DNA from 3 places in the Streptomyces sp. MGP-P1 genome. Region 3 is predicted to be linked to each of the others. Evidence: riboswitches for the same ligand, from Rfam matches in the RefSeq annotation. Region 3 holds a riboswitch; each other region holds the start of a gene.
The links. A riboswitch is a leader RNA that binds a small molecule or an ion and turns the genes downstream of it on or off. The one in region 3 is predicted to bind cyclic di-AMP.
Positions count from the first base shown of each region.

Region 1 (9,590 bases), on a different contig from region 3:
CGTCGCGGTGCGCACGGCGGACGGCACGGTCGTCCGGGCCAGGGTGCTGGTCAACTGCGCGGGCCTCCACAGCGACCGGGTGGCCGCTCTCGCCGGGGACGACCCTGGGGTGCGGATCGTGCCGTTCCGCGGCGAGTACTACGCGCTGGCCCGCCCCGAACTGGTGCGCGGCCTGGTCTACCCGGTGCCGGACCCGGCGTTCCCCTTCCTCGGCGTCCACCTCACCCGGGGCTTCGACGGCTCCGTCCACGTCGGGCCGAACGCGGTCCCCGCCCTGTCCCGTGAGGGATACACCTGGCCCCGGGTCCGCCCCGCCGAACTGCTGTCCACGCTGAGCTGGCCCGGCACCTGGCACATCGCCCGCAGACACTGGCGGTACGGGGCGGGCGAGGTGCACCGCTCGCTGTCCCGGTCCGCCTTCACCCGGGCCGTCCAGCGGCTGCTGCCCGCCGTCACCGAGGACGACCTGCGCCCGTCGCCCGCCGGGGTCCGCGCCCAGGCGGTGCTGAAGGACGGCACGCTGGTCGACGACTTCCTGATCCGCGAGGCCCCGCACACCGTGCATGTGCTCAACGCCCCGTCGCCCGCCGCGACGGCGTGCCTGCCCATCGGCCGGGAGGTGGCACGGCTCGCCCTGCGCCGGGCTCAGGGATCGGGGTGGAAGCCGCCCGCCGTAGAATCCGGTCATTGTGTCTGAGCAGCCCTTGAACCCCGCCCCCGCCGACGCGCCCGACGACGACGCGCCCGACACGGCGCCCGCCGGCACCGTGCCGACCGACCCCACGCGGGCCGGCTCCACCGCAGCCGGCTCCACCGCGGCCGACGCGCTCGCCGACGCCGCGACCGATGTCACGGCCGACGAAGCCGCCGCGCTGCGGGCCGCCTCCTTCGAGCGCGCGCGTCGGCTGCGCCAGGAGCCCCGCTTCCCCGGCGGTCCCGCCGCCGACCCCGCCGGTTCCCACCACGAGCGCCGGATCCGCAGCTTCCAGCCGCGCCGCAGCCGCGTCACGACCGGCCAGCAGGACGCCCTGGAGCGGCTGTGGCCGAAGTGGGGCCTGGACATCGACGGGCAGCGCGTCCTGGACCTGGCCGACATGTTCGACGGTCTGCCCGTCGTCCTGGAGATCGGCTTCGGCATGGGCGAGGCCACCGCGCAGATGGCGGCCGACGACCCGGGCACCGGCATCCTCGCGGTCGACGTCCACACCCCCGGCCAGGGCAATCTGCTGGGCCTCGCGGACAAGGCCGGCTCGTCCAACGTACGGGTGGCCAACGGCGACGCGGTCATCCTGCTGCGCGAGATGCTGGCCCCCGAGTCGCTCGACGGCCTGCGGGTCTACTTCCCCGACCCCTGGCCCAAGGCCCGGCACCACAAGCGGCGCCTGATCCAGCCCGAGTTCCTGGACCTGGTGGCCCCGGTGCTGAAGCCCGGCGCCATCGTCCACTGCGCCACCGACTGGGAGCCGTACGCCGAGCAGATGCTGGAGGTGCTCACCGCGCACCCCCGCTTCGCGAACACCGCGGCCGACGGCGGATACGCCCCGCGCCCCGCGTTCCGGCCGCTCACCCGCTTCGAGGGACAGGGTCTGGACAAGGGGCACGTCGTCCACGACCTGCTGTTCACCCGCGTCTGACACGACCTGCTGTTCGCCCGCGTCTGGACCTCCTGTTCGCCCGCGTCTGACAGACCGTGTGCGGCCACGTCCTGGCCGGATGCGCCGTCGCCGGGTGTCGGTGCTCCTCGTTAGGGTCGAGAGGTGTCCGACCCCTCCGTGCAGCATCAGCAGGCGCGCCCCGCCGTCCCGGTCCTCCATGAGCAGCGGCTCGACGAGGTCCTGGGCGCCGCGCCGGAGCGCGGCCGAGCGCGCTATCGGCCGCGCCGCGTCGGCATGGTGTGGCGCAGCAAGGTGTTCCGCGCCGGGGCCGTGATCGTGGCGCTCGTGCTGTGCGGTCTGGTGATCCTCGCCCTCGTCCGCGAACAGACCGGCCCGGAGGGGTTCCTGGTCGGTCTCGGTCTGGCGGTGCTGCCGGTCCCGCTGCTGATGGCGGCGTTCCGCTGGCTGGACCGGGTCGAGCCGGGCCCCTGGCGGAATCTGATCTTCTCCTTCGCCTGGGGCGCGTGCGCCGCCGCGCTCGTCGCGATCATCGCCAACTCGTTCGCGACGCGCTGGATAGCCACCGCGACGGCCGATCCGGCGAGCGCCGACACCCTGGGGGCGACGGTGATCGCCCCCGTGGTCGAGGAGAGCGCGAAGGCGGCGGCCGTGCTGCTGATCTTCCTGTTCCGCAGACGGGAGTTCAGCGGGGTGGTGGACGGCGTCGTCGTCGCCGGCTTCACCGCGACGGGTTTCGCGTTCACCGAGAACATCCTCTATCTGGGCAACGCCTTCGGTGAGGACCAGCAGCTGGGCAGCTCCGGGTTCGCCTCGGTGACGGCCGGGACGTTCTTCGTGCGGATCGTGATGTCGCCGTTCGCGCACCCCCTGTTCACGGTCCTCACCGGCCTCGGCTTCGGCTTCGCGGCCGTCAGCGCCCGCCGCCACCGGGTCCGCCGGCTCGCCCTGCCGGTGCTGGGACTGCTCCTGGCGATGGGCCTGCACGCCCTGTGGAACGGTTCGTCGGCCTTCGGCCCGTACGGCTTCTACGCGGTGTACGGGATCGTCATGGTCCCGGCGTTCGGCCTGGTGACCTGGCTGGCGGTCTGGTCGCGCCAGCGGGAGCTGCGGGCCCTCGCGGCCGAGCTGCCCGCCTATGCGGCGGCCGGCTGGCTCACCCCCGCCGAGCCGTCGGCGCTCTCCTCCATGCGGGCCCGGGGCATGGCCCGTGACCTGGCCCGTCACTGGCAGCCGGACCGGACGCGGGGCCGGGCGGCGGCCCGCGCGGTCGCGGAGTACGAGTCGTTCGCGACCTCCCTGGCGGGGCTGCGCCGCCGGGCCCGCCACGGCGCGGTGGGCCCGGACTTCGGCGCGCGGGAGCGGGAGTTGCTGCACCACCTCTGGCAGCGCCGGGAGTTCGCGGCCCCGGCCCTCACCCACGCGGCCCTCCTGACGGCCCGCCCGGGCGCCCACCGCGGCCACCTCACGCCGACGCCGTACGGAAGCGGAAACGGGTACGGGTACGGGTACAGCCCCGGGCAGACGCCTGGATACGGGCAGGCGCACGGGCACACACCGGGATACGGCCCCGCCGCCTACCCGCCGCCCCAGCCGTACGGCAGCGCACCACCCAGCCACCGCCGCCCGCCGACGTAGCCGGAGCCGCAGTCACCACCACGGCTTCGGCCTCCGCGAACGGCGGCCTCCGGGGCGTCCGGCGGTGGCCTCCGGCTCCGTCCGGCTCCGTCAGGCCGACGCCTCGGTGAGCAGGGCGAGTTCGCCGTCGGTCAGCCGCAGGTCGGCGACCGCGACGAGGGCGGGGAGCTGCTCGACCGTACGGGCGGAGGCGATCGGGGCGGCGACGGTCGGCTGTGCGGCGAGCCAGGCGAGGGCGACCGTGGCGATCTCGGCCTCCCGTTCCCCGGCGACCCGGTCGAGGGCGGCCAGCACCCTGCGGCCCTGCTCCGACTCCAGGTGGCCGCCCGCCGTCGCGGAGCGGGCGCTCTCCACGGCCGTGCCGGGGCGGTACTTGCCGGTGAGGAAGCCGGAGGCGAGCGCGTAGTACGGGACGGCGGCGAGGCCGGCGCGGGCCGCGGTGTCCTGGAGGTCGCCCTCGTAGGTGTCGCGGGAGACCAGGTTGTAGTGCGGCTGGAGCGCGACGTACCGGGCGAGGCCCTCGCGCTCGGAGAAGTCGAGGGAGGCCCGCAGGCGCTCGGGGCTGATGTTGGAAGCGGCGATGTGCCGCACCTTGCCGTCCTTCACCAGTTGGTCGAGGGCGGTGATGATCTCCTCGACCGGGACGGTCTCGTCGTCGAAGTGCGTGTAGTAGAGGTCGATGTGGTCGGTGCCGAGGCGGCGCAGCGATGCCTCGGCCGCGCCCTTGACGGTGCCGGCGGAGAGGCCCCGGTGGTCGGGGTGGGCGCCGACCTTGGTGGCGACGACGATGTCGGACCGGTTGGAGCGGGAGGCGAGCCACTTGCCGATGACGGTCTCCGACTCACCGCCCTCGTTGCCCTCGACCCAGGCGGAGTACGCGTCGGCGGTGTCGATGAAGTTGCCGCCGGCCGCGACGTACGCGTCCAGGACGGCGAAGGACTGGTCCTCGTCCGCCGTCCAGCCGAAGACGTTGCCGCCGAGGGCGAGGGGGAAGACCTGGAGGTCGGAGGTGCCGAGAGTGCGCTGGGAAGTCATGTGGAGGTTCAACGGGCCGGGGCGGGGACGGTATTCCGTCGCCCGCCGGACCGTACCGTCCCCGGACAGACCGGCAGCCCTGACGTCGGGGGGTGTGCGTCAGGGCTGCCGGGGTTGGGGGGCGGCGACGAAGGGCGTCAGCCGCGGGGCCGGGTGGTCAGACGTTCAGGCCCTTGCTGCTGAGCCAGGCCATCGGGTCCATCGCGGAACCGCCTGCGGTGCGGACCTCCAGGTGGAGGTGGACGCCGGTGACGTTGCCGCTGTCGCCCATGCGGCCGATGGTCTGGCCGGTGGTGACCTTCTGGCCGACGGAGACCTCGATCGAGGACTGGTGGGCGTACCAGACCTCCGTGCCGTCCTCGAGTTCGAGGACCGTGCGGTAGCCGTACGAGCCGGAGTAGCCGGCCGAGGTGATCGTGCCGCTGTGCACGGCCTTGAGCGGTGCGCCGGCCGACCCGGCGAAGTCGAGACCGGTGTGCTGGCCCGAGGACCAGAGCGCGCCGGACTGACCGTAGGTCGAGGTGATCGTGTACGAGAAGGTGGGGAGGGAGAAGCTGGCGGCGAGCTTCGCGAGCCGCTCGGCCTCCTTCTTCTTCTCCGCCGCTTCCTTCGCCGCCTTCTTCTTCGCGGCGGCCTCGGCCTCGGCCTCGTCCTGCTGCTTCTTGGCCTCGGCGGCGGCGCTCTCGGCCGCTGCCTTCTCGGCGGCTGCCCTGGCCTCGGCGTCGGCGCTGGCCTGCTGCTGTTCGGCCTGCTGGAGGATCCGGGCGCGCAGCGCCTCGCCCGCGTCGGTGCCCTGCTCGGCCTCGGCGGTGGTGAGGCCGGCGGTGGTGAGCGGCGCGGAGGCGGCGACCGGGGCGGGCGCCGCCTCGTCGGACATCAAAGACCCGACGCCGGGAAGGGACTTGGCGTCGGGGAGGTTGTCCACGATGGAATCGGGAAGAGAGATGGAGACCGGCGCCTTGTCCTGCGCGGTGGCCATGCCGCCGGCACCGACAGCCGCTATGACGCCGACCCCGAGGACGGTGGAGCTACGGGCGAGACCACGCTGCTTGGCCACGCGGTGCTTGCCGCGCACGGGACGGATGGACTCCGCGGTGGGGTTCCATTCCTCCCAGGTGCGCTCCTCGCCACCGAAGGTGTCGGCACTGAAGGGTGACGGGGCCTCAGGGGCAGGCTTGTTGGACGCCACGTGGGCGCACTCCTTTCCTTCCTTCTCGCCTACCGGGTTAGCTGACGGGTTCGGAGCAGGAAGGTCTCCTACGGGCCCCTCCGTCTCTCACGAGACGCAGGCGTCCGATTCACCCCATGTAGGTGGTTCCCCGGTTCCCTTGCGGAATTCGGCGCTCGCGCGCGGCGCCGTCTCTGACGACGGCTGTGACGACCGCGCTGCGTTATCGAACGTTAATAGACGGACGGGCCCTATTCCAAGCTGTTCCTGTTGATCATTAACGAACAGGGCAGGGATGTACGGGTGGCAACCGGGCGCAATCGGGCGACTTGACCACCGCTCAGCCACATCACTTTTTCTGACGGTGTGTCAAATGTTATGCGGAGCGGTGTCTTTCGATTACGCACCGTGTCAACGCCCGGCGGCTTCGTCCAGCTTCATCGCCCAGCGTCATCGCCCGGCGTCATCGCCCCGGCCCACGATCTTCACCGTCGTCCGGCGCACGGGCTGCCCCTCCGCCGGCCGGCCGACCGCGATGAGCGCCATGTCGTCCGTGGTCCGCCCGCCGGTGTGCAGCCGTACGTCGTCCGTCAGCGCCGACAACAGCTCCTCCGGGCCGGGGAAGATCCGGCCGCGCAGCCGGGCCGCCGGATCGTAGAAGACCCCGTTCGGGTCCCGCGCCTCGGACAGGCCGTCCGTGAAGGCGAGGAGCGTCGCCCCGGCGGGCATCGCCCACTCGTCGGACCGGTCCGGCCACACCCCCAGGTCCATCCCCAGCGGCATGGCGGGCACCGAGGGCGCCAGCACCTCCAGGGCGCCGTCGGCGTGCAGCAGGATCGGCTCGGGGTGACCGCGGTTGACGATGCGCAACGAGGCCGCACCGGGCGGGATCTCGGCGAGCACGGCGGTGATGAACCCCTCCATCGCGTCCAGCCCGTACCGCCGGGTCCCCTCCCGGGCCAGCGCCCGCTCCAGCCGCTGCGCGACACCCTCCAGCGAACGCTCCTGCTCGGCCGCCTCGCGGAACGCCCCGATGATCACCGCCACCGCCTCGACGGCGTCCAGCCCCTTGCCGCGTACGTCGCCGACGACCACACGCACGCCGTACGGGGTGTCCGCGACGGCGAACAGGTCGCCGCCCACGAACTCGTCCGCCTGCGCCGCCTCGTACCGCGCGGCCACCTGGAGTCCGCCGATCCGCTCGGCCGGGGTCGGCAGCACGGCCCGCATGGCGGTCTCCGCGATGACCCGGGCCGACGCCAGCTGCTCGTTGCCGCGCCGCACGACGCCGTTGATGACCAGGGCCAGCACCGAGGCCGTGAGCACGGTGAGCATCTCGATGACCGGGACCACCTGGGTGGTCGTCCCGTCGGAGAGCCGCATCGCGATGACGGAGAGGACCGCGGCGATCCCCGTACGGACGGTCCGCGACTTCGAGAAGAACGGCGCGGCGACCAGCGGGGCCGCGACGAACAGGGGGACCGCCGTGAAGTTGGGCGGAGCCAGCGAGTCGAACACCAGCCCGCCGAGGATCAACAGAGCGGGCAGCAGCCGGACGACCCGCCCGGTGCGCCGCCCGTCGGACGTCAGCTGGCCCTCCCGGGACCCGAACACCACCCGGCCCACGGCGTCGAAACTCCCCGCCGTGGCACTACGCCGTTCGTCGGCCATCCCCACCTGTGCACTCCTGCCCGGTCCACCCACGGCTGCGGACGGTACCGCGCCCCGCCCAGGCTTCCCGGAGCCGCGCCGAGCGGCTACTGCGCATCGGCCGAATAGGGGGAAGGCGGGCGGAGGTCCGGCCTTCCGTGGTCAGTCGGAGAGCCGGTGTTCCGCGTATACCGTCAGTGCGTCCCGTACGAAGGCGGCGGTGCCGTCCCCGTAGCGATCGTAGTTCTTTCCGAAGCGGGGGTCGGCGACATACATCTCGCCGAGCCCGATCACGTACGAACGGCTGGGCGCCCTGGCCGAGGACAGCCAGGCGCAGTGCCGCCGCGCGAGGTCCTGCGCCTCGGCCCCGTCGGCGGCGAGCCCCGCCTCCCCGGCCCGCCCCCAGGCGCGCGCGATGGCCTCGTGCTCGTCCTGGAACGCCTTCTTCCGCTCGTCCCCGAGCGAACGCCACCAGCGGTCGCCCTCCTCGTACGCGTCCCGGCCCCAGCGCTCGGTGACCTCCTGCTCGTGGGCGGTGTGGTCGAAGCCGTCGAACACTTCATCGGCCATGAGTTCCATCCCCTCCTGCGTCTTGTGGAGAGTGGTCCGCACCGAAGCGATCTGCCGCCCGATGCGCGCCTGCTCCTGTTCGAGCAGCCGCAGATGCGCCCGCAGCGCCACCGCCGTGTCCCGCTGCCCCACGAGCACGTCCTTGATGGCGGGCAGAGAAAGACCGAGCTCCCGGAGCAGCAGGACGCGCTGCAGCCGGACGAGGGCGTCCTGGTCGTAGTAGCGGTAGCCGTTGCTCCCGATCCGGCTCGGCGTGAGGAGACCGAGATCTCCGTAGTGCCGGAGCGTGCGGCTCGTGGTGCCGGCCTGTCGGGCGATTTCCTGAATGGACCACTCCATGCCGGAAACGCTAGATCTTTACGCTGCGTCAAGGTCAAGCCGCACCATCACGGCGCCAGGAAACGACTCGGGCCCGGCACGCTGTGCGTGCCGGGCCCGGGCCTTCAGTAGCGGGGACAGGATTTGAACCTGCGACCTCTGGGTTATGAGCCCAGCGAGCTACCGAGCTGCTCCACCCCGCGTCGGTAAACACAACTCTACGGCATTCCCGGCGCGCCCTCGACCAATTACGGCGGAGCTCCGCCGGGCCGGGGTCCGGGGCTCCACCCTCGGGGATCCTCCATGGCTTTTGCCCTGTTCCGCATGGGATCTTTGCGTAAGCCCGCACCCGATCGGGTGGCTGGGGCAGGCGGAGCGGCGGGAGTGCTCTCGCCATCGGAGAAAAGGGTGACGTGGTGCAGGACGGGACGGCCGGGACGGAACGGACGGGACGGACGGGGTACGGGACGGCCGGGACGAACGCGATACGGGACGGCCGGCCGGGGCGAAGGCTGGCATGGCCGTGGTTCCTGGTGATCGTCGCCGTGTACGCGGGCATCATCCAGGGCCTCGGATTCCTGACCGGCGTGGACACCAGCTCCTCCGACAGCGCCTTCCCCACCACGGAATCCCTCGTGCGCAACGCGCTGATCCCGATCGGGGCGTCGATCGTGTTCGCCGCCGCCGTCGTGACCTGGCTCGGCTGGTGGGGCGAGGTGCTGCGCTACCGCGCACCCGTTCGCCGCTGGGTGCGCTGGGTACCGGTCTCCATGCTGGCCGTCGCCCTGCTCGGCCTGAACTACGGTCACCTCGGCGACCAGAGCGCCTCCCTGGTGGTTTCCCTGCTCCTGCTGGGCCTGTTCGTCGGCGTGGGCGAGGAGCTCATGTTCCGGGGCATCGGCGTGCAGGTCTTCCGCCGGGCCGGGCTCACCGAGGGCAAGGTCGCCCTCTTCTCCTCGCTCGTCTTCGGCCTCGTCCACCTCAGCAACGCCTTCGGGGCGGGGGCGCAGGCCATCCTCCAGGCCCTCATCGTCTCCACGTCGGGCTACTTCTTCTACCTGTGCCTCAGGGCCGGCGGCGTCATCCTGCTGCCGATGCTCGTCCACGGGCTGTGGGACACCAGTCTCTTCTCCAACCTCGTCGGCGAGGAGCCCCAAGCCTCCCTGGGCATGGCCCTGATCATTGTCCTCCAGGTGGTCCTGATCGTCGTGCTGCTCGTCAGGCGTCGCTCCATCGAGCCCGAGGCGGCGGCCCCCGCCTGACCGCCCCCGCGGCGGGCGGAGACGGCAGATGTTTGTCGTGCTCGGGCCAATCCGACCCGGGTCACGGCTCCGAATAGACGACATCAGCGACCGAACGTCGTTCCGGCCCGCGCCGGAACTTCCGGAAGGGGATGCGTCTTCGTGATAGCCCGCCGTACAACTCGCCTCGCCGCACTGCTCGTCCTGCCCGCAGCACTCACCCTCGGGGTGGCCGGGCCCGCCCTGGCTCACGAGGGGCACCCCGACGGCACCACGAAGGCGGCCGAGGGTGACACGTACCAGATCGACCTGGAGCAGCTGAACGACTCCGGCGCCAGTGGCGCCGCCCTGGTCAGC
Region 1 is NZ_JBYMEM010000005.1:1,294,225-1,303,814, reverse strand. It holds gene lhgO (L-2-hydroxyglutarate oxidase) at 1-697, shown strand, start outside; gene trmB (tRNA (guanosine(46)-N7)-methyltransferase TrmB) at 690-1,634, shown strand; gene AC3CH1_RS15365 (PrsW family intramembrane metalloprotease) at 1,758-3,251, shown strand; gene AC3CH1_RS15360 (aldo/keto reductase) at 3,342-4,286, opposite strand; gene AC3CH1_RS15355 (M23 family metallopeptidase) at 4,444-5,475, opposite strand; cyclic di-AMP (ydaO/yuaA leader) riboswitch at 5,487-5,639, opposite strand; gene AC3CH1_RS15350 (PP2C family protein-serine/threonine phosphatase) at 5,905-7,125, opposite strand; gene AC3CH1_RS15345 (MerR family transcriptional regulator) at 7,267-8,013, opposite strand; tRNA gene AC3CH1_RS15340 (tRNA-Met) at 8,122-8,195, opposite strand; gene AC3CH1_RS15335 (CPBP family intramembrane glutamic endopeptidase) at 8,409-9,254, shown strand; gene AC3CH1_RS15330 (GVDTG sorting domain-containing protein) at 9,396-9,590, shown strand, end outside.
Region 1: another riboswitch for cyclic di-AMP. It lies ahead of AC3CH1_RS15355 (M23 family metallopeptidase); the one in region 3 lies ahead of AC3CH1_RS15815 (C40 family peptidase).

Region 2 (9,590 bases), on a different contig from region 3:
CCGCCGCCGAGGATTTCTCGCGGGCCGAGGTGGGCCGGTACGTCGACGCGGACGAGGCGCGGCGGCGGCATCTGCTGCAGTCGCTGCTCCAGGCGGCGGGGCTGCCGGTGGCGGACTACCGGGCACGGTTCGGCACGGATCCGGGCGCGGACTTCCCGGCCGAGCTGGCGGGGTTCGCGGCCCGTGGCTGGCTGGACGCGTCGGCGCCCGACGGTCTGCTGAGGCTGTCCCCGTCGGGCCTCGCCCACTCCGACGCGCTGGGTCCCGCGCTGTTCTCCCCCGGGGTGCGGTCCGCGATGGCCGCGTACGAGCGGAAGTGACGGGGCCATGGACCTGACGATTCTCTACCGGGGCCCGCTCGCCTCCTGCGACTACGACTGTCCGTACTGCCCGTTCGCCAAGCGGCGGGACAGCCGCGCGCAGCTCACGGCGGACCGGGAGGCGCTGGAGCGGTTCACCGGCTGGGCCGCGGAGCGGACCGGTGACCGGTTGTCCGTGCTGTTCACCCCGTGGGGCGAGGGCCTGGTGCGCTCCTGGTACCGGCGGGCGCTGACCGATCTCTCCCGGCTGCCGCACATCGGGCGGGTGGCGATCCAGACGAACCTGAGCGGTCGCACCGACTGGCTGGCCGACGCCGATCCGGAGCGGATCGCGCTCTGGTGCACCTACCACCCGGGGCAGACACCGTACGAACGGTTCCTGGGCAAGTGTCGGGAGCTGTCCGCGAAGGGGATCCGCCACAGCGTGGGGGTGGTGGGCTTCGACGCCCATCTGGAGGAGGCCCGGCGGTTGCGGGCGGCGCTGCCGGAGGAGGTCTATCTCTGGGTGAACGCCGCCGAGGGACACACCTACACCGACGAGGAGGCGGCGCGGTGGACGGAGCTGGATCCGTTGTTCCCCTACAGCCGTGATCCGCACCGTTCGGCGGGGCTGCCCTGCCGGACGGGCGAGTCGGTGATCTCGGTGGACGGGGACGGCACGGTGCGGCGCTGTCACTTCGTCAAGGCGGAGCTGGGCAATCTCTACGACGGCAGCTACCGCCGGGCGCTCGGCCCGCGGGCCTGTCCGCTCGCCGTGTGCGACTGCCACATCGGCTATGTGCATCTGGAGTCGCTGCCGTTGTACGACGTGTTCGCGGGCGGTGTCCTGGAGCGGATACCGGCAGCCCACCCCCGGGGCGGGGGCACGCCGCCGGACGGGCTCGTGGTGCCGGGCCCGTCCCGGCGTGCGCTTCCCCTGCTGGAGCCCTGACCGGTTCGACGGCTACAGCGGCAGGAGGTCCGGGCGCTTCGCCCCGACGTGGTCGCCGGAGGACTCTCCGCGCAGCCGTCGGCCGATCCAGGGCACGAGGTATTCGCGGGCCCACTGGATGTTGTCGCGCCGTGCGTCGAAGGGTCTGCGCTGGGCCTGCGGCGGCCAGGGCTGGTCGGGGTCGGCGGGCACCTCGTGGCCGAGGACCTGGGCGGCGCGCAGCGCCACGCGGGTGTGGCCCTCGGGCGACAGGTGCAGCCGGTCGCTGTCCCACGCGCGCCGGTCCTGCACGGAACGCAGCGACCACAGGTCCAGCACGGGGCAGTGGTAGCGGTCGGCGATGGCCCGCAGGTGGACGTTGTACGTGGCGATCTTGCCGCGCATGTGGCGCAGCACCGGAACGCCCCGGGTGTCGAAGCCGGTGGTGACCATGACCGTGCCGACGGCGTTGCTCAGGTCGGCGACCGCCCGCTCGAAGCGCTCGGCGAGGTCGTCGGGGTCGGTGCCGGGCCGGATGATGTCGTTGCCGCCCGCGCAGAAGCTGACCAGGTCGGGGGCCAGTTCCTTGGCGCGCGGGACCTGCTCCTCGACGATCTGGTCGAGGAGACGTCCTCGTACGGCGAGATTGGCGTAGCGGAAGTAGTCCAGGGGGCCGGTCGCCCCCTCGGGGGCCGGGAGCCGGTCGGCGAGGAGCACCGCGAAGCGGTCCGCCCAGCCGAGATACGTCCCGTCGGGGCCGGGGTCGCCGACGCCCTCGGTGAAACTGTCGCCAATCGCCGCGTACGACCCGATGGTGTGCTGCCGGTTGTTTCTCGAATCGTCTGCCACAAGCACTTATCCTGCATCGTGCGATGTGACCTACGCGACCGTAATACGGGGTTGACGGGTGGTGAGATAGACCACCCGGTCAGTTTTTGGTAAAGCCGGAATAAGTGGAGGGGCGGTGCGCCGCCGCGCACCGCCCCTCGATCACTTCTCGCCGCGTCCGGTCGGAAACGGCGACCCTGGACGGAGACGTCAGACGGAGACGCCGTGCTGACGCAGGTACGCGATCGGGTCGATGTCCGAGCCGTAGCTCGGGCCGGTGCGGACCTCGAAGTGCAGGTGCGGTCCGGTGGAGTTGCCGGTGGAGCCGGAGAGGCCGATCTGCTGGCCCCCGGTGACGGTCTGGCCGACGGAGACGTTGAGCGAGGACTGGTGGGCGTACTGGGAGTACATGCCGTCCTCGTGCTGGATGACGACCTCGTTGCCGTAGGAGCCGCTGTTGCCGGCCGAGACGACGGTGCCCGGACCGATGGCGAGTACGGGGGTGCCGGAGGCGGCCTGGAAGTCCGAGCCGGTGTGGTAGCCGCTGGACCAGCTGGCGCCGGAAGCCCGGTACTGGGTGGTGACGTTGGCGCTGGCCAGCGGGGCGGACCAGCCGGAGCCGGTGGCCTCGGAGGAGCCGGTCCCCGACGTGCTGCCGGAGCCCTCGGAGTCGTCGGCGGAGACGGTGTCGGCCTTCGGGGCCTCCTTAGGCGCGGCCTTCGGCGCCGGTGCGGCCTTCTTCGGGGCGGCCTCGGGGGCCGCGGACTTCTCGGCCGGCTCGGAGCCCTTGGCGCCGAGGGTCAGCTTCATGCCCGGGTGGATCAGGCCGGGGTTCTCGCCGACGGTGGAGCGGTTGTCCTGGTAGAGCTTCTCCCACCCGCCCTTGAGCTGGTGCTCGGCCGCGATCTTCGCCAGGTAGTCGCCGGAGACGACGGCGTACGTCTTCGGGGCGGTCTTCGACGCGGCGGGGGCGGTGGCCGGGACGGTGTGCGCGGCGGCGACCGAGGCGGCGGCGGGCTTCACGGCCGGAGCGGCCTGGTCCGCCGCGTTCGCGACGGTGGCCCCGATGAGCGGGAGGGCGAGTGCGGCGCCGCCGGTCCCTGCGACGAGGACGCCGCGGGAGATCGGGCCGGACTTCGGACGACGGTGCTTACCCTTTGCGGGCATGGGAAGTTCCTCTCCGGCGCCTGCGAGGTGAGCTGTCGGGTTCGGGCTGGAGATGCCCGGTCGCGTTGCGGCGACTTCACCCCGAGCCGGTCCGGATCGCTCCGGATCGGCGGCTTACCTGGTTCCCCCGCTCCTGCCACGCGTGAGTGGGTGGGTGCGAATTCCGGGCGGCGGCAGGATTAGGCGGTCCGTCCGGATTGCGGCGACCGTAAACGAGTCAGGACGAGCTGAACAAGCCATCGGTTGCTCGCCGGAATCATCGGTTCACTATCGACCCGGAATTCCCGTCACACTCCGTGGATTACGGATCTTGGATTTCCGTGCGGGCAACGGGAATGCCTCGGGGCGCACTCACCACGGACCGTCACGGATATGATCCCGCTCACCTCCGAAATCCCATCTCCCCCATTAGCGGGGCATGTTCTGCGAAATGCACCAATACGGACATTGGGCCGACCCCCCTCCTGACACTGGGTCAGCCCGGACGTCTCGGCACCCCGCACCGGAGCTCTCGACCGTGATGATTTTCCGTCGAATCGATGTCGTATCGTCACGGGAGCGCCCTCGCCGGCGAGCCGCGCCGACGCCAGAGATCCCAGGAGCCACCGTGACGCAACAGGTGCCGCAGGTCCCGCCGACAGAGACCGTGCTGACCGGAGTCCGCAACTTCCGCGATGTGGGCGGGCTCCCCACCGCGGACGGACGGCGCACCGCCTTCGGGCGGCTCTACCGGAGCGGTCACCTGGCGCACGCCACGGCCGAGGACGCGGCTTTCCTCGGCGGGCTCGGGCTGCACACGATCTTCGACTTCCGCCACTCCGCCGACCACCGGCTCGACGGGTACGACATCGAGCTGGCCGGTGTCCGCAATGTCAGCATTCCGCTCTCGGACCCGGCGGACGGCGCCGAGTTCTGGCGGCTGGTGAGCGACGGAAACATCGAGCAGCTGCGCTCGGTCCTCGCGAACGGCAAGGGCGTCGACCGCATGATCCGTATGTACCGCGCGACGATCCTGGACCGCACCGCCGAGCACAGCCGGGTGCTGCACTCCCTGGCCGAGGACAGCGTCCCCGCCCTGATGCACTGCGCGGCGGGCAAGGACCGGGCCGGTCTCTCGATCGCGGTCGCCCTGCTGGCGGTCGGCGTCGAGCCGGAAGCGATCGAGGAGGACTACCTCAAGTCCGACGACCTCCGCCGCCGCTACGCCCTGAAGCGCTCCGACGCGTCCGGCACCGACATGTCGCCCGAGGTGCTGGAGCTGCTGGACCCGCTCTTCGGGGCGCGGCCCGCCTACCTCGCGGCGGCCTTCACGGCCATCGAGGAGAGCTGGGGAACGACGGACCGCTACCTGTCGGAGGGGCTGAAGGTCTCCCCCGAGACCCGGGAGCGGCTGCGCGAGCGCCTGCTCGACCAGGCCTGACCCGGACGGGAGGCGGCCGCCCGGGGCGGCCGGTCGTCCGCCCGCCGTCACTTGCTCCCGGCCACCACGAAGAGCAGGTAGAGGAAGCCCGCGATGACGTGGCCCGCCACCAGGTAGGCGAAGAGGCGGATGATGACGCCGCGCGGCATCCGCTTCTCCTGCGGGTCCTCGTTCGGGCGGCGGCCGGGGCCCAGCGGGTCGTAGTGCTCGGAATCGGACATGACGGTCCTCTCTGTCGGCCTCGCGGCCGGTGGAGCGAAGGATGGAGCCGGCGGGGACGGCCGGTTCAGCGCGCGTGGAGGGCGTTGCCGAGGCACAGCTCGGCGGCGGGGCTCTGCAGCAGGGAGTGGACGAAGAGCAGCTCCGCGCCGCAGCGGTCGATGGCCGCGATCCGGTGCGGGGTGAGCGAGTCGAAGTGGGCGCTGTCGCCGGGTTCGAGGTCATGGACGGTGTCGCCGAGCCCGATCCGCAGCCGCCCCTCCAGGACGTACAGCCACTCCTCGCCGGGATGGACCCGGACCAGGTCGCCCTGGGCCCCGTACGGAACGCGCACCCGCAGCGCCTGCATGGCGCGACCGGATCCGCCTGCCTGCCGGTACATCCAGCCGTCGGCCTCCGCCCCCTCGAAGCCGCCGCCGCGGACGATCGCGTCCCGTTCGGGCGGCTGCTCGCCGAGCAGCTCGGAGACCGTCGTACCGTAGATGCGGGCCAGGCCCAGCAGCATCGGCAGCGAGGGCTGCCTGCGGCCGGTCTCCAGCCGGGAGAGATGGGCCGGGGAGAGCCCGGCCCGGCCGGCGGCGGTCTCCAGGGTGAGGCCGCGATCGCGGCGCAGGTCGCGCAGTCGGGGTGCGACGCCGGGGAGCTCGTCCGGCACCCCTTCGTCCGGAGGGTTCATGGCTCCATTGGGCCAGGATCTTTCCTCTGAGGCAAATTACTTGCCTCAGAGGCAATTTCCTCGTTTCCCTCGCGGAAGTCGGTCAGCGGTGGGCCACGGCCTGCTTGACCAGCGTCCGGCCGAAGTCCCACATGAGTCCGCCCCCGCTGTGCGCGTCGTCCATGACGGACGTGAAGGCCGCCACGAAACGGTCCACCTCCGCGTCCCCGATGACCAGCGGCGGGATCAGCTTGATCACTTCCAGGTGGTCGCCGGAGACCTGGGTGAGGATCCGGTGCTTCTGGAGCAGTGGCACCACGACCATCTGCGCGAAGAGGCCCTTGCGGGCCGCCTGGAGCATGGTCCAGCGGCTGCGGAGCTTGAGCGAGGACGGCCTGCCGAACTCGATGCCGATCATCAGCCCGCGCCCGCGGACCTCGTGCAGCAGCTCGTAGCGGTCCACCAGGGCCGCCAGCCGCTCGCACAGCAGGTCGCCGGTGCGCCGGGCGTTGGCGACGGTCTCCTCGTCCTCCATCACCGTCAGGACGGCGAGCCCGGCCGCCATCGCCTGGGCGTTGGAGCCGAAGCTCGCGGAGTGGACGAGGACCCGGTCCATCGAGGAGTAGACCTTGCGGAAGATCCAGTCCTTGCCGAGGGTCGCCCCGACGGGCACATAACCGCCGGAGAGCGCCTTGGCGACGCACACCAGATCGGGCTCCACCCCCTCCTCGTGCTGGTAGGCGTAGAAGTCCCCGGTCCGGCCGAGGCCCGTCTGCACCTCGTCGACGATCAGGAGCGCCTTGTGCCGGTGCAGCAGCTCCTGCGCCCCCCGCAGATAGCCCGGCGGCGTGGCGTGCACGCCCTTCCCCTGGATCGGCTCCACGACCAGGGCCGCGACGTCCCCCCGCTTCAGCTCGCGGCGCAGCGCTTCCAGGTCGCCGAGCGGGACGGCCGTGTCCGGCAGCAGGGGGGCGAAGCCGTCGCGGAAGCCGCTCTCCCCGTTGACCGAGAGGGAGCCGGTGGTGAGCCCGTGGAAGGCGTGGTCGCAGTAGAGGACCCGTGGCTTCCCGGTGGCGTAGCGGGCGAATTTCAGCGCCGTCTCGACCGCCTCCGTGCCGCTGTTCCCGAAGAAGACGCGGTCCAGGTGGGGGCTGTGGGCGAGGAGCTTCTCGGCGAGCAGTCCGGGCAGCGGCTGGCAGTCGAAGCGGGTGAGGTCGGCGAGCTGGGCATCCAGGACGTCGTGCAGGGCCTGACGGACGACGGGGTGGTGACGGCCGAGGCCCATGACGCCGAACCCGGCGAGCATGTCGAGGTAGTCGTCGCCCTCCGCGTCCCAGAAGTACGCGCCCTCGGCCCGCTCGTAGACCTTGTCGAAGCCGAGGGTGTGCAGCATGCGCGGCAGCTGGTGGTTGAGGTGGCGTGCGTGCAGGTCGTACCGTTCGGCCCCGCGCTCGGCGAGGAGCCGAGCCAGGTCGAAGCCCTGGGATCCGCCGTCCGTCATCGCCCGCTCTTCCCTTCGGGTGTGCTGCGCCATGGGGGCCGGCCGCCCCGGGAGAACCGTGGCGGCCGGCCGTACCTCGTCGGACACCGCCTCAGCGGTTGCTGCTGATGGTCTCCCGCGCCGCGCGCAGGGATTCCTTCAGGGACCCCATCGTGGCGAGCACCGCCGTGGGCTCGTAGCCGCAGTGCGCCATGCAGTTGGCGCAGCGAGGGTCCTTGCCCCGGCCGTACTTCTCCCAGTCGGTCTCCTCGATGAGCTGACGGTACGTCGGTACGTAGCCGTCGTTCATCAGGTAGCAGGGGCGCTGCCAGCCGAAGAGCGAGTAGTTGGGGATCGCCCACGCGGTGCACGCGAAGTCCGCCTTGCCCTCCAGGAAGTCCAGGAAGAGCGGTGAGTGGTTGAGCCGCCAGCGGGCCCGGTTGCCACCCGCGAAGGCCTTCTTGAACAGCTCGCGGGTCTGCTCGACGCCGAGGAAGTGCTCCTGGTCGGGGGCCTTCTCGTAGGCGTAGGCGGGAGAGATCATCATCTCGTCGACGTGCAGGTCGTCGTTGAGGTAGTTGAGGACCTCGATGATGGTCTGCGGGGTGTCGGTGTTGAAGAAGGTGGAGTTGGTGGTGACCCGGAAGCCGCGCCGCTTGGCCTCCTTCATCGCGGCGACTGCCTCGTCGAAGACGCCTTCCTTGGCGACCGACTCGTCGTGCCGCTCGCGCAGTCCGTCGATGTGCACGGCGAAGGCGAAGTACGGGGACGGGGTGAACTTGTCGAGCTTCTTCCGCATCAGCATCGCGTTGGTGCAGAGGAAGACGTACTTTTTCCTGGCGACGAGCTGACGCACGATCTCGTCGATCTGGGGGTGCATCAACGGTTCGCCACCGGCGATGGACACCATCGAGGCGCCGGATTCGAGCACCGCGCCCACCGCCTGGGCGACCGGCATGCGCTGCTTCAGGACACCGGCCGGGTGCTGGATCTTCCCGCACCCCTCGCAGGCGAGGTTGCAGGCGAACAACGGCTCCAGCTCGACGATCAGTGGGAACTTCTCACGCTTGCGGAGCTTCTGTTCGAGGAGATACGTCGCAACCTTGATGGACTGACGGAGCGGCATGGCCATCTAGCTCACCTCCTGGGGAGCGTTAAGGATCGGTGCCATTCGTAGAAAGCCGGAAGGACGGAACGAAGAACGCGGAAAGCCGATATTCCACCGCGTACGGTGCCGATACGGACGAGCTCATGCTCTGGAGCGTCCACGACCACCCGGACGGCCGCAACCGGGCGCGGCCCGTGACACAGGGCGGTACGCAGCGTCGCGGCGGACTCCATGTCCACCGCGACGGCCCCGCCCGCCCGCAGCGCGGCCCGCTCGGAGCCCCGTACGACGTGGTCGGAGCCGGTCAGCGGGCCGGTGTGGACCCTGCGGCCCGGAACGGCCCTGGCGAGCGCGGCGACCAGGACGCCGGTGCCCGTGCAGGGTGTGGTGCCGTCCGCGTCCCGGGTCTCCTCGGCGACGACGAGGTCCCCGGGGTGCATCCCCGGGGCGAGGCCGGCGCAGAAGCCGGAGGCGATGACGGCGGCGTCGGGAATCCCCCCGGGGCCCAGGAGGCGCGCCACGGCCGCCTCCGCCGCCCGGGGGCCCATCCCGGTGCGCACGACCCGGACCGGGCCCGGAACGCCCCTGCCGCTGCGCAGGGCCACCTGCTCGATGCCCAGAGCGCAGGCGACCAGCAGGGGCGTCGCGAGGCTCCCCGGCCGTCTCGGATCACCCATCAGGCCCCCTCGGCGGCGGTCGCGCGGTCGGCGAACGGGTCGCCGTACACATAGCGTCCGAGGGCGGTGAGAGGGAAGACCTGGCGGTAGAGGTGGTAGTTGATGGAGAAGTCCCAGGGGAAGCCGGTCCCGGTGAAATACGGCTCGTCCCAGGAACCGTCTGCCTGCTGCGCCGCGGTCAGCCAGGTGACGCCGCGGGCGACGGGGCGGGTGTCGCGGCGGCCGGCGGCGAGGAGCGCGAGGAGCGCCCAGGCGGTCTGGGAGGCGGTGGACTCGCCGTGCCCGATCCACTTCTCCTCCTGGTAGGAGCGCAGGTCCTCGCCCCATCCGCCGTCGTCGTTCTGGACGGACTCGAGCCAGGCGACGGCCCGGCGGATCGCGGGATGCCCGGCGGGCAGTCCGGCGGCGATCAGGGCGGGCACCACGGACCCGGTGCCGTACACGTAGTTGACGCCCCAGCGGCCGAACCAGGCTCCGCACGCCTCCTGTTCGGCGAGCAGCCACGCGATGCCCTCGCGGGTACGGGGGTGGCTCGCGAGCCCTTCGACGGCGAGCATCTCCACGACGTGACCGGTGACGTCGGCCGACGGCGGGTCGATGACCTCGCCGAAGTCGCAGAAGGGCAGGCGGTTGGGGAAGGGGCTGGTGTTGTCGGCGTCGAACGCGCCCCAGGCACCGTTGCGGGACTGCATCCCGAGGCTCCAGCGGACCCCGCGATCGATGGCCGCCTGCATGCGGGCGGGGTCGGGGTGGCGCACCCGGCGCAGCGCCAGGACGACTTCCGCGGTGTCGTCGATGTCCGGGTA
Region 2 is NZ_JBYMEM010000001.1:818,868-828,457, forward strand. It holds gene AC3CH1_RS03750 (STM4012 family radical SAM protein) at 1-320, shown strand, start outside; gene AC3CH1_RS03755 (STM4011 family radical SAM protein) at 328-1,251, shown strand; gene AC3CH1_RS03760 (SGNH/GDSL hydrolase family protein) at 1,264-2,079, opposite strand; gene AC3CH1_RS03765 (M23 family metallopeptidase) at 2,269-3,225, opposite strand; cyclic di-AMP (ydaO/yuaA leader) riboswitch at 3,228-3,388, opposite strand; gene AC3CH1_RS03770 (tyrosine-protein phosphatase) at 3,833-4,645, shown strand; gene AC3CH1_RS03775 (DUF6126 family protein) at 4,693-4,866, opposite strand; gene AC3CH1_RS03780 (helix-turn-helix domain-containing protein) at 4,932-5,540, opposite strand; gene AC3CH1_RS03785 (aspartate aminotransferase family protein) at 5,623-7,020, opposite strand; gene hpnH (adenosyl-hopene transferase HpnH) at 7,112-8,131, opposite strand; gene AC3CH1_RS03795 (phosphorylase family protein) at 8,137-8,784, opposite strand; gene shc (squalene--hopene cyclase) at 8,784-9,590, opposite strand, start outside.
Region 2: another riboswitch for cyclic di-AMP. It lies ahead of AC3CH1_RS03765 (M23 family metallopeptidase); the one in region 3 lies ahead of AC3CH1_RS15815 (C40 family peptidase).

Region 3 (9,590 bases):
GCCGACCCGGAGGAGCCCGCACCGCGCAAGCTCTACCGCAGCGCCGACGGACGGCTGCTCGGCGGTGTCGCGCGCGGGCTCGCCGGACACCTCGGGCTGCCGATCGCCTGGGTGCGGTTCCTCTTCCTCGGGCTGTTCTTCACCGACGGCCTCGGCGCGGTGCTCTACGCGGTGTTCTGGATCGTCGTGCCGCTCGGCGTCGGCGGCGTCGACGCCCCGCGTTCCGTGTTCGAGACGTCGGCGGAGGGCCGCCGCAAGCTCCGTAAACCGGACAGGGGCCAGGTCTTCGCGCTGGTTGCCCTGACCATCGGGGCCGTCGCGTTCGTCGTCAACGCCGACATGGGCAGCGAGGCCGGCCGCTACATCTGGCCCACCCTCCTGATCGGCGCGGGCTCCGTCCTGGTCTGGCGGCAGGCGGACAACGCCCGCCGCGCCCGCTGGATGGAGACCGGCCGCAACCGCAAGCTGCTGCACGTGGCCCGCGGCCTCGCCGGGGTGGCCCTCGTCGGCCTCGGGCTCGCCGTGTTCATGGTGGTGCGCGGCTCGGCCGCCCAGCTCGGCAACGTGCTCACCGCGGCCATCGCCGTGCTCACCGGCATCGCCCTGCTCGCCGGCCCCTACCTGGTGCGGATGACCCAGGACCTCTCCGAGGAGCGCCTGATGCGCATCCGCGCCCAGGAGCGGGCCGAGGTCGCCGCCCACGTCCACGACTCCGTGCTGCACACCCTCACCCTGATCCAGCGCAACGCCGACGACGGCGGCGAGGTCAGACGCCTCGCCCGCGCCCAGGAACGCGAGCTGCGCAACTGGCTCTACAACCCCGAGGGCACCGGCAAGGACGAGGACGACGAGCCGGAGACCCTGGCGGAGGCGGTCAAACGGGCCGCCGCCGAGGTCGAGGACAAGCACGGCGTCCCGCTGGAGGTCGTCGTGGTCGGCGACTGCCCCCTCGACGACCGGCTGACCGCACAGATGCAGGCCGCGCGCGAGGCGATGGTCAACGCCGCCAAGTACGGTGGCGAGGGCGGCGCCGTCCAGGTCTTCGCGGAGGTAGAGGGCCGCACGGTCTTCGTCTCCGTACGAGACCGGGGCCCGGGGTTCGACCTCGACGAGGTTCCCGGGGACAGGATGGGCGTACGAGAATCAATCATCGGCCGGATGCAGCGCAACGGCGGCAGCGCCCGGCTGCGTTCGGTGCCCGGCGGGGGCACCGAGGTCGAGCTGGAGATGGAGAGGGCGAGCGAATGACCGAGAACACCGAAGCCACCGGGGGCCCGGAGCGACGGGTACGGGTCGTGCTCGTCGACGACCACCGGATGTTCCGCACCGGGGTGCAGGCCGAGATCGGCCGCACCGAGGAGACCGGCGTCGAGGTGGTCGGCGAGGCCGCCGACGTCGACCAGGCGGTCACCGTCATCACGGCGACCCGCCCCGAGGTCGTCCTCCTCGACGTCCACCTCCCGGGTGGCGGCGGCGTCGAGGTGCTCCGCCGCTGCGCCCCCATGATGGGCACGGCCGAGAACCCGGTCCGCTTCCTCGCGCTGTCCGTCTCGGACGCCGCGGAGGACGTCATCGGCGTCATCCGGGGCGGTGCGCGCGGCTATGTCACCAAGACGATCACCGGCACCGACCTGGTGAACTCGGTCTTCCGGGTCCAGGAGGGTGACGCGGTCTTCTCGCCGCGTCTGGCCGGCTTCGTCTTGGACGCCTTCGCCTCCACGGACGCCCCGCCGGTCGACGAGGACCTGGACCGCCTCACCCAGCGCGAGCGCGAGGTGCTGCGGCTGATCGCCCGCGGTTACGCCTACAAGGAGATCGCCAAGCAGCTGTTCATCTCGGTGAAGACGGTCGAGTCGCACGTCTCGGCGGTCCTCAGGAAGCTCCAGCTCTCCAACCGGCACGAGCTGACCCGGTGGGCGACGGCTCGACGGCTGGTCTGAGACCGCTGCTCACCGGTCGGCCGGCTCCAGCGAGATGTTGACCTTCTCGCCGATCCGGCGGTAGCCGATGCCCGCGTAGACCCGCTCGACGTCGGGGTCGCCCGGCTCCAGCCAGACCATCCGGCAGCCCCGGTCGAAGGCTCGTTCCGTCAGCCAGGCGGAGAGCGCGGCGCCCACGCCCCGGCGGCGGTGGCGGGCGGCGACGGCGAGCCCGGCCAGCTCGCTCAGGCCGTCGATCGCGGCCGAGCAGCCGCCGGCCCCGGCCGGGGTGCCGTCGAGGACCGCCAGTGCGGCGACCCCGTCGCCGGTGGCCGCCGTGCGCAGCCAGTCGATCGTTCCCGGCTCGGGCTCGCCCTCGCCGCCGAAGCCGTGGTGCTGGACGCGGGCGGCCTCGGTGAACTCGGCCTCGGTGACCGGTGTGCCGATACGGAGGCCGTCGACCGGTTGCGGCGGCCGGAGGTCCTCGCGACCGCAGACGAGCAGCGGGGCGCGGTTCTCCACGGTGAAACCGGCGGCCAGCAGGGCCGGTTCGACGGCCGGGGCCCAGGCGGGCAGGAACTCCAGACGGGGCAGCCGCTCGTGCTTCCCGAACGCGTCGACCAGGGCCGCCACCTCGTCCGCCGTGGGTTCCGCGTCCCGGTCGGGGATGGCGTAGTTGGCGTACTTCAGCTCCCAGCCCGGGTTGTGCCGGACGGTGAACGGGCCCACCCGGTAGTGGTTCGGGGAGCGCAGCGCGAGCGCCCGGGCGTAGTCCTGGACGGCGTGCGCCATCGACGTCATACGGGGATTCCTTCACCGGGAGATCGGGACCTGCGCGGCGGACTATGCCACCCGGGTCGCTCCGGCGAAAGGCATCTGGTCGACGGGCGCGATGCGGACCGGCGCTCCGGGGCGCGGGGCGTGGATCATCTGGCCGCCGCCGATGTAGAGGCCGACATGGCTGATCCCGGAGTAGAAGAAGACCAGGTCACCGGGGGCCAGTTCGGCGCGGGGGACCCTGGGTCCGGCGTTGATCTGGGTGTAGGTGGTGCGCGGCAGGCTCACGCCCGCCGCCTTCCAGGCCGCCTGGGTCAGGCCCGAGCAGTCGAAGGCGTTCGGGCCCGTCGCGCCCCAGACGTACGGCTTGCCGATCGCGCCGTACGCGAAATCGATGGCCTGGGCGGCGCGGGAGCCGGGGGCCGCGACCGGACCGCCGCGGACGGCCGAGCGGTCGGCGTGGGCCGGGCCGCCGGCGCCCCGGGCGTCGGCGGCGCGCTCGTAGGCGGCGCGCTCGTCGGCGGTCAGGGTGTCCAGCAGCCTGCGGGCGTCGGCCAGCTTGGCGCGGATCGCGGTGCGGTGTTCGCGCAGCTCGGCGCGGCGGGCGGCGAGGCGTTCGGTCTCCTGGTCGGCGCGGGCCTTGACGCGGGTGATCCGGGAGACCTGTCGCTGGATGCCGCGCAGGAGGCCGCTCTGCCGGTCGCCCGCCCGGTCGAGGTGGGAGGCGCGTTGCAGAAAGGTGTCGGGGTCGGAGGAGAGCGCCAGTTGCAGGGCCGGGTCCAGGGTTCCGCTGCGGTACTGCGCGGTGGCCAGCGAACCGAGGGCGTGCCGGGCGGCGTTGAGCCGGGCGGTGCGACGGGCGGCCTCGTCGGCCAGGGCGTCGACGGCGCGGGTGGCGGTGGCCGCCTCCTCCTTCGCCCCGTTGTACTTCTCGGTGGCGGCCTCGGCGTCGTGGTAGAGCCGGTCGACCTTCGACTTGACCTGCGCGGCGGTGGGGGCCGGTTCGGCGGGGGCCGCGCCCGCCCCGGTGACCGATCCCGCGGTGGCGGCCCCGGCGAGCGCCAGGGTGGCGGCGGTGCGGGCAGCAGAGCCGGTGAGCGGGCGCTGCTTGGGTTTTCGGTGAGCTGACCTGCGGTGGGCTGCCACGAGGGCGGCATCCTTCCTGTCGGCTGTCCGCCGGGGGATACCGGCGGGTCCGTGAAGGACGCTAATCCCAGGGCCGGGAAAAGAGTCGCCGTGACCGCTATTGCCCTGATATGACGTTTCGGCGGTCTTGGTTGATCACCGATGCGCCCATATATCGGGGCAATGCGTTCAATAGCGGAGGAAGCGCGCAAGGAAGGTGTGCCTCACTGCAAGGCATATCCCTGGCCCTGGCTAGGCTCCGGAGCCATGGACGTACTCATCAATGTCTTCGTCGCCCTGCACATCATCGGCATCGCCTCCCTGCTGGGCGGCTTCCTGACGCAGATGAAGGCCATGGGAGCGGGCACCGCCCGCTTCACCCCCGCCATGCTGCACGGCGCGCTGACCATGCTCGTCACCGGCATCGCCCTGGTCGGGCTCAATCAGGCCGACGACCAGGCCGTGAACAACGTCAAGATCGGCATCAAGCTCGCGCTGCTGGTCGTGATCCTCGCCCTCGTCTACGTCAAGCGGGACGACGAGACGGTGGACAAGGGCGCGTTCGCCGCGGTCGGCGGACTGACGGCCGTCAACATCTTCATCGCCACGGTCTGGACCTGAGGCGTTCGGGGGCGGTCGCTGAGAAGCCGCCCCCGAACACGCACTACGCCGGGCGCACGCTTCCGTAGATCGGCATGGAGTAGATCGACTCCTCGCGCACGTTCGCACCCGGCTTCGGGGCGTGGATCATCATCCCGTCGCCCTTGTAGATGCCGACGTGGCTGATGTCGTCGTAGAAGAAGACCAGGTCTCCGGGGGTCAGATCGGACGTGGCGACCCGCGTCCCGACCTCCACCTGGTCCCAGGTCGTCCGGGGCAGGGTCACCCCCGCCTCCCGCCACGCCGCCTGCGTCAGCCCCGAGCAGTCGTAACTGGAGGGGCCCGACGCGCCCCACACGTACGGCTTCCCGATCTGGGCGCGGGCGAAGGCCAGGACCTTCTCCGCCTTGGCGGCGTAACCACTGTCCGTACCGGTGCCGGTGCCGGAGCCCGGATCCGTTCCCGTTCCCGTTCCCGTTCCCGTACCGGAACCGGAGCCCGTGCCCGAACCGCCGCCGGACTCCTTCGCCGCCTCCTCGCGGGCCTTCTCCTCGGCCTCGGCCTTCTCCTTCGCCTCCGCGGCCTGCCGGGCGGCCAGCTTCGCCGCCTTCTCCTTCGCCTCGGCCTCCTGCCTGCGCTCCAGCTCCGCCAGCCGCGCCTTCTCCTCGGCGGTCAGCCTCGACAGCAGGCCCCGGGCCTCGGTGAGTTTGGTCTGCACGTCCTTCTTGCTGGAGGCGAGCGTGGCCTGCGACTCGGTGAGGGTCTCCAGGCTCTTCACCGCCTCGGCGCGCTTCTTCGCCGCCGAGGCCTGCTGCGTACGGACCTCGTCGACGGCCTTCTGCTGCCGCTCCGTCGCCCGGTCCATCAGCCGGCTCTGGTCGAAGTACCCCTGCGGGTTGTCCGCCAGGAAGAACGTCGCCGCGGGCGCGATGCCCCCGTCGCGGTACTGGGCCGCCGCGTAGGAGCCCAGCGCCCGGCGCGCCTCGTTGATCTTCTCGGCCCGCTTCGCCACGTCGGAGAGCAGCGTGTCGACCTTCGTCCGCTGGGACGCGGAGGCGGCCTTGGCCCGGTTGTACTCCTGGGTCGCGGCGCCCGCCTGCCGGTACAGGGCGTCGACCTTCTTCTGCACTTCCTCGATGGCGGGCTTCGGCTCCGCCGGCACGGCCGTGGCGCTCTGCGTGGAGAGCAGCGTCACGGAGGCCAGCGCGGCCGTCGTCAGTCCGACGGCGGGGGTGGTGGTGCGCACCTTCGTGCGCGGCTTGCGATGCGATGCCAAGACCGGCATCTCCTTCCGTGGACCGCCTACCGGGTTAGCTGTCGGGTTCGGACGGAACGGAAGGCTGTCCTACGGTCCGGCTGCGAGGGCACGGACCGATTCACCCCGGTGTCGCGTGTGGGTCCCCGGTTCCGAGCTGCCGGGCCGGCAGGACGGATTCGGCAGAGGCGCCCGTCAGGCGTGGTTCGCCTCAGGGAGGTACGGGCCACCTGACCGAGCACGCTAGCCAACCGGCCCCGCCACTGGGAAGGACGATGAGCGATATGCCCGATACATTTTCGTGACCTTTCCGGATCGGGGGCTGGGCACCCCTCCGACCGGGGCGCTCCTTCACGGAACGTCGACGTCCGGTCTCCGTGCGTACGGGCGGGGGCGTGGTGCGAGCGGCCTTTCCCTGCTTCTGCGGAACGTTGTCAGTCCGGCCGCCTAGACTCGGGAGGCGATGAGCAGCCTCTTTGACGACAGTTTCCTGACCGGCCTCCAGCCCGTGGAGGACGGCCCCCCGCCGCCCCCCGAGGACCACGCACCCGAAGCGGTGCCGGAGGGACTCTTCGGGGGCGTCTACGACGCGCCCCCGCCGCCCCGGGACGGGTACTACCGGGACGGTCACGCGCGCCCGGTGATCGACTCCGCCTCCCTGCTCGACGGGCTGAACACCGAGCAGCGCGCCGCCGTCGTGCACGCCGGGTCCCCGCTGCTCATCGTCGCCGGAGCCGGCTCCGGCAAGACCCGCGTCCTCACCCACCGCATCGCCCACCTGCTGGCCGAGCGCGGGACGCACCCCGGGCAGATCCTCGCGATCACCTTCACCAACAAGGCCGCGGGCGAGATGAAGGAGCGCGTCGAGCAGCTCGTCGGCCCCCGCGCCAACGCCATGTGGGTCATGACCTTCCACAGCGCGTGCGTCCGCATCCTGCGCCGCGAGTCGAAGAAGCTCGGCTTCACCTCGTCGTTCTCGATCTACGACGCCGCCGACTCCAAGCGCCTGATGGCCCTGGTCTGCCGCGACCTCGACCTGGACCCGAAGCAGTTCCCGCCGAAGTCCTTCACCGCCAAGGTCTCCAACCTCAAGAACGAGCTCATCGACGAGGAGACCTTCGCCGGGCAGGCGACGGACGGCTTCGAGAAGACCCTGGCCCAGGCGTACGCGCTCTACCAGGCCCGCCTGCGCGAGGCCAACGCCCTGGACTTCGACGACATCATCATGACGACGGTCCACCTCCTCCAGGCCTTCCCGGACGTGGCCGAGCACTACCGCCGCCGCTTCCGCCACGTCCTCGTCGACGAGTACCAGGACACCAACCACGCCCAGTACACGCTGGTACGGGAGCTGGTCGGCCCGGCCGGGGAGGCCGACGCACCCGCCGAGCTGTGCGTGGTGGGCGACGCGGACCAGTCGATCTACGCCTTCCGGGGTGCGACCATCCGCAACATCCTCCAGTTCGAGGAGGACTACCCGAGCGCGACGACGATCCTGCTGGAGCAGAACTACCGCTCCACGCAGACGATCCTCTCCGCCGCCAACGCCGTGATCGAGCGCAACGAGAGCCGCCGCCCCAAGAACCTCTGGACCAACGCCGGCAGCGGCGCCCGCATCACCGGCTACGTCGCCGACACCGAGCACGACGAGGCGCAGTTCGTCGCCGACGAGATCGACCGGCTCACCGACGCGGGAGACGCCAAGGCGGGCGACGTCGCCGTCTTCTACCGGACCAACGCCCAGTCCCGTGTCTTCGAAGAGATCTTCATCCGCGTCGGCCTGCCCTACAAGGTCGTCGGAGGTGTGCGCTTCTACGAGCGCAAGGAGGTCCGGGACGTCCTGGCCTACCTCCGGGTCCTCGCCAACCCCGAGGACACCGTCCCGCTGCGCCGCATCCTCAACGTCCCCAAGCGCGGCATCGGCGACCGCGCCGAAGCGATGATCGACGCCCTGTCGATGCGCGAGAAGATCTCCTTCCCGCAGGCACTGCGCCGTGTCGACGAGGCGTACGGCATGGCCGCCCGCTCGTCCAACGCCGTCAAGCGCTTCAACACGCTGATGGAGGAGCTGCGCACGATCGTCGAATCCGGCGCCGGCCCCGCCGTCGTGCTGGAAGCCGTCCTGGAGCGCACGGGCTATCTCGCCGAGCTCCAGGCCTCCACCGACCCGCAGGACGAGACCCGCATCGAGAACCTCCAGGAACTCGCCGCCGTCGCCCTCGAATTCGAGCAGGAGCGCGGCGACGAGGAAGGCGCGGGCACCCTCGCGGAGTTCCTGGAGAAGGTCGCGCTCGTCGCCGACTCCGACCAGATCCCCGACGAGGACGAGGACGGCTCCGGCGTCATCACGCTGATGACCCTGCACACGGCGAAGGGGCTGGAGTTCCCGGTCGTCTTCCTCACCGGCATGGAGGACGGCGTCTTCCCGCACATGCGGGCCCTCGGCCAGACCAAGGAGCTGGAGGAGGAGCGGCGCCTCGCGTACGTCGGCATCACCCGCGCCCGCGAACGGCTCTACCTGACCCGCGCCGCGATGCGCAGCGCCTGGGGCCAGCCCTCGTACAACCCGCCCTCGCGATTCCTGGAGGAGATCCCGGACGCGCACCTGGACTGGCGCCGCAAGGGCCCGATGGCCGCCCCCGCGGGGCCCACCTCCGGCATCACGTCCTCACTGTCCTCCTCCCGCTCCCGCTCCGGACCCTCGGGTTTCGCGACCCGGCGCGGCGGCGCGGAGAAGCCGACGGTCACCCTGGTGGCCGGGGACCGGGTCACGCACGACCAGTTCGGGCTCGGCACGGTGACGGCCGTCGAGGGCTTCGGCGACCAGGCCAAGGCGACGGTCGACTTCGGCGACGAACGCCCGAAGAAGCTGCTGCTGCGGTACGCGCCGGTCGAGAAGCTGTAGACGGCCGGGACAGGGCCGGACCGACGGAAGCGGGAGAGAGCGCCTCGGCGCTCTCTCCCGCTTCCGTCTGTTCGTGCTCGTGATGGTCTCTCAGCTCGGGTCGATGCCCTTGCTGCGCAGCCACGCCAGCGGGTCGATGGCCGAGCCGCCGCCGGGCCGGACCTCGAAGTGCAGGTGCGGACCGGTGGAGTTGCCCGAGTTCCCCGCGTACGCGATGACGTCGCCGGCCTTCACCGGGCCGGAGCGGATCTTGGTGCTGCTGAGGTGGCAGTACCAGGTCTCGGTGCCGTCGGCGGCGGTCACGATCGCCATGACCCCGTAGGCGCTGTTCAGCTGGGTGCGTACGGTGCCGTCGGTCGCGGCCATCACCGGAGTGCCGTACGAGACGGGGAAGTCGATGCCCGAGTGCACGGACATCCAGTTGACGCCCGCCTGGCCGTAGTAGGCGCTGAGCCCGTGCTGCTTGACCGGCAGGACGAACTTGGGTCGCAGCGCCTCGCGGCGTGCGGCCTCCTCCTCGCGCTTCTGCTTCTCCGCCGCCTGCCGCTCCCGCAGGTCGATGCGCTCCTGGGTGCGGCTCGCGCGCGCACGGAAGTCGTCGCTGCCCTCGGAGAGCTGCTCCAGCTGGCTGTCCAGCCGGTTGTTCGCGGCGACCGGCTTGACGGTGCTGGGGTCGGCCACCGCCAGCGAGGTGGTCGTCTCCTCCGGCTTCTCCTCGCCGCCGGGCATCCCGCCGACCGAGGCGGCGGCGATGCCCGCGACGCTCATCACGCAGGCGGAGGGCACCGCGATGGTCAGCAGGGCGGAACGCTTGGCGGGAGTACGCCGACGGGCCCGGTTGCGGGGGGCGGGGGGGCGGACGGCGGTGCGGTTCACGGAGTGCGCGGCGGGGAAGTCGTCCCCGGCTGCCGGCTCCGGCACGGCGTCCGGTGCGAGGGCGGCGAACTCGGCGGTGGAGTGGTGGCCGGTCCCCGGCGCTTCGGCCGTACCGTCCGGTTCGGCCGCCGCC
Region 3 is NZ_JBYMEM010000006.1:9,276-18,865, forward strand. It holds gene AC3CH1_RS15790 (PspC domain-containing protein) at 1-1,248, shown strand, start outside; gene AC3CH1_RS15795 (LuxR C-terminal-related transcriptional regulator) at 1,245-1,940, shown strand; gene AC3CH1_RS15800 (GNAT family N-acetyltransferase) at 1,950-2,720, opposite strand; gene AC3CH1_RS15805 (C40 family peptidase) at 2,763-3,842, opposite strand; gene AC3CH1_RS15810 (hypothetical protein) at 4,089-4,442, shown strand; gene AC3CH1_RS15815 (C40 family peptidase) at 4,486-5,706, opposite strand; cyclic di-AMP (ydaO/yuaA leader) riboswitch at 5,705-5,871, opposite strand; gene pcrA (DNA helicase PcrA) at 6,140-8,581, shown strand; gene AC3CH1_RS15825 (M23 family metallopeptidase) at 8,672-9,590, opposite strand, start outside.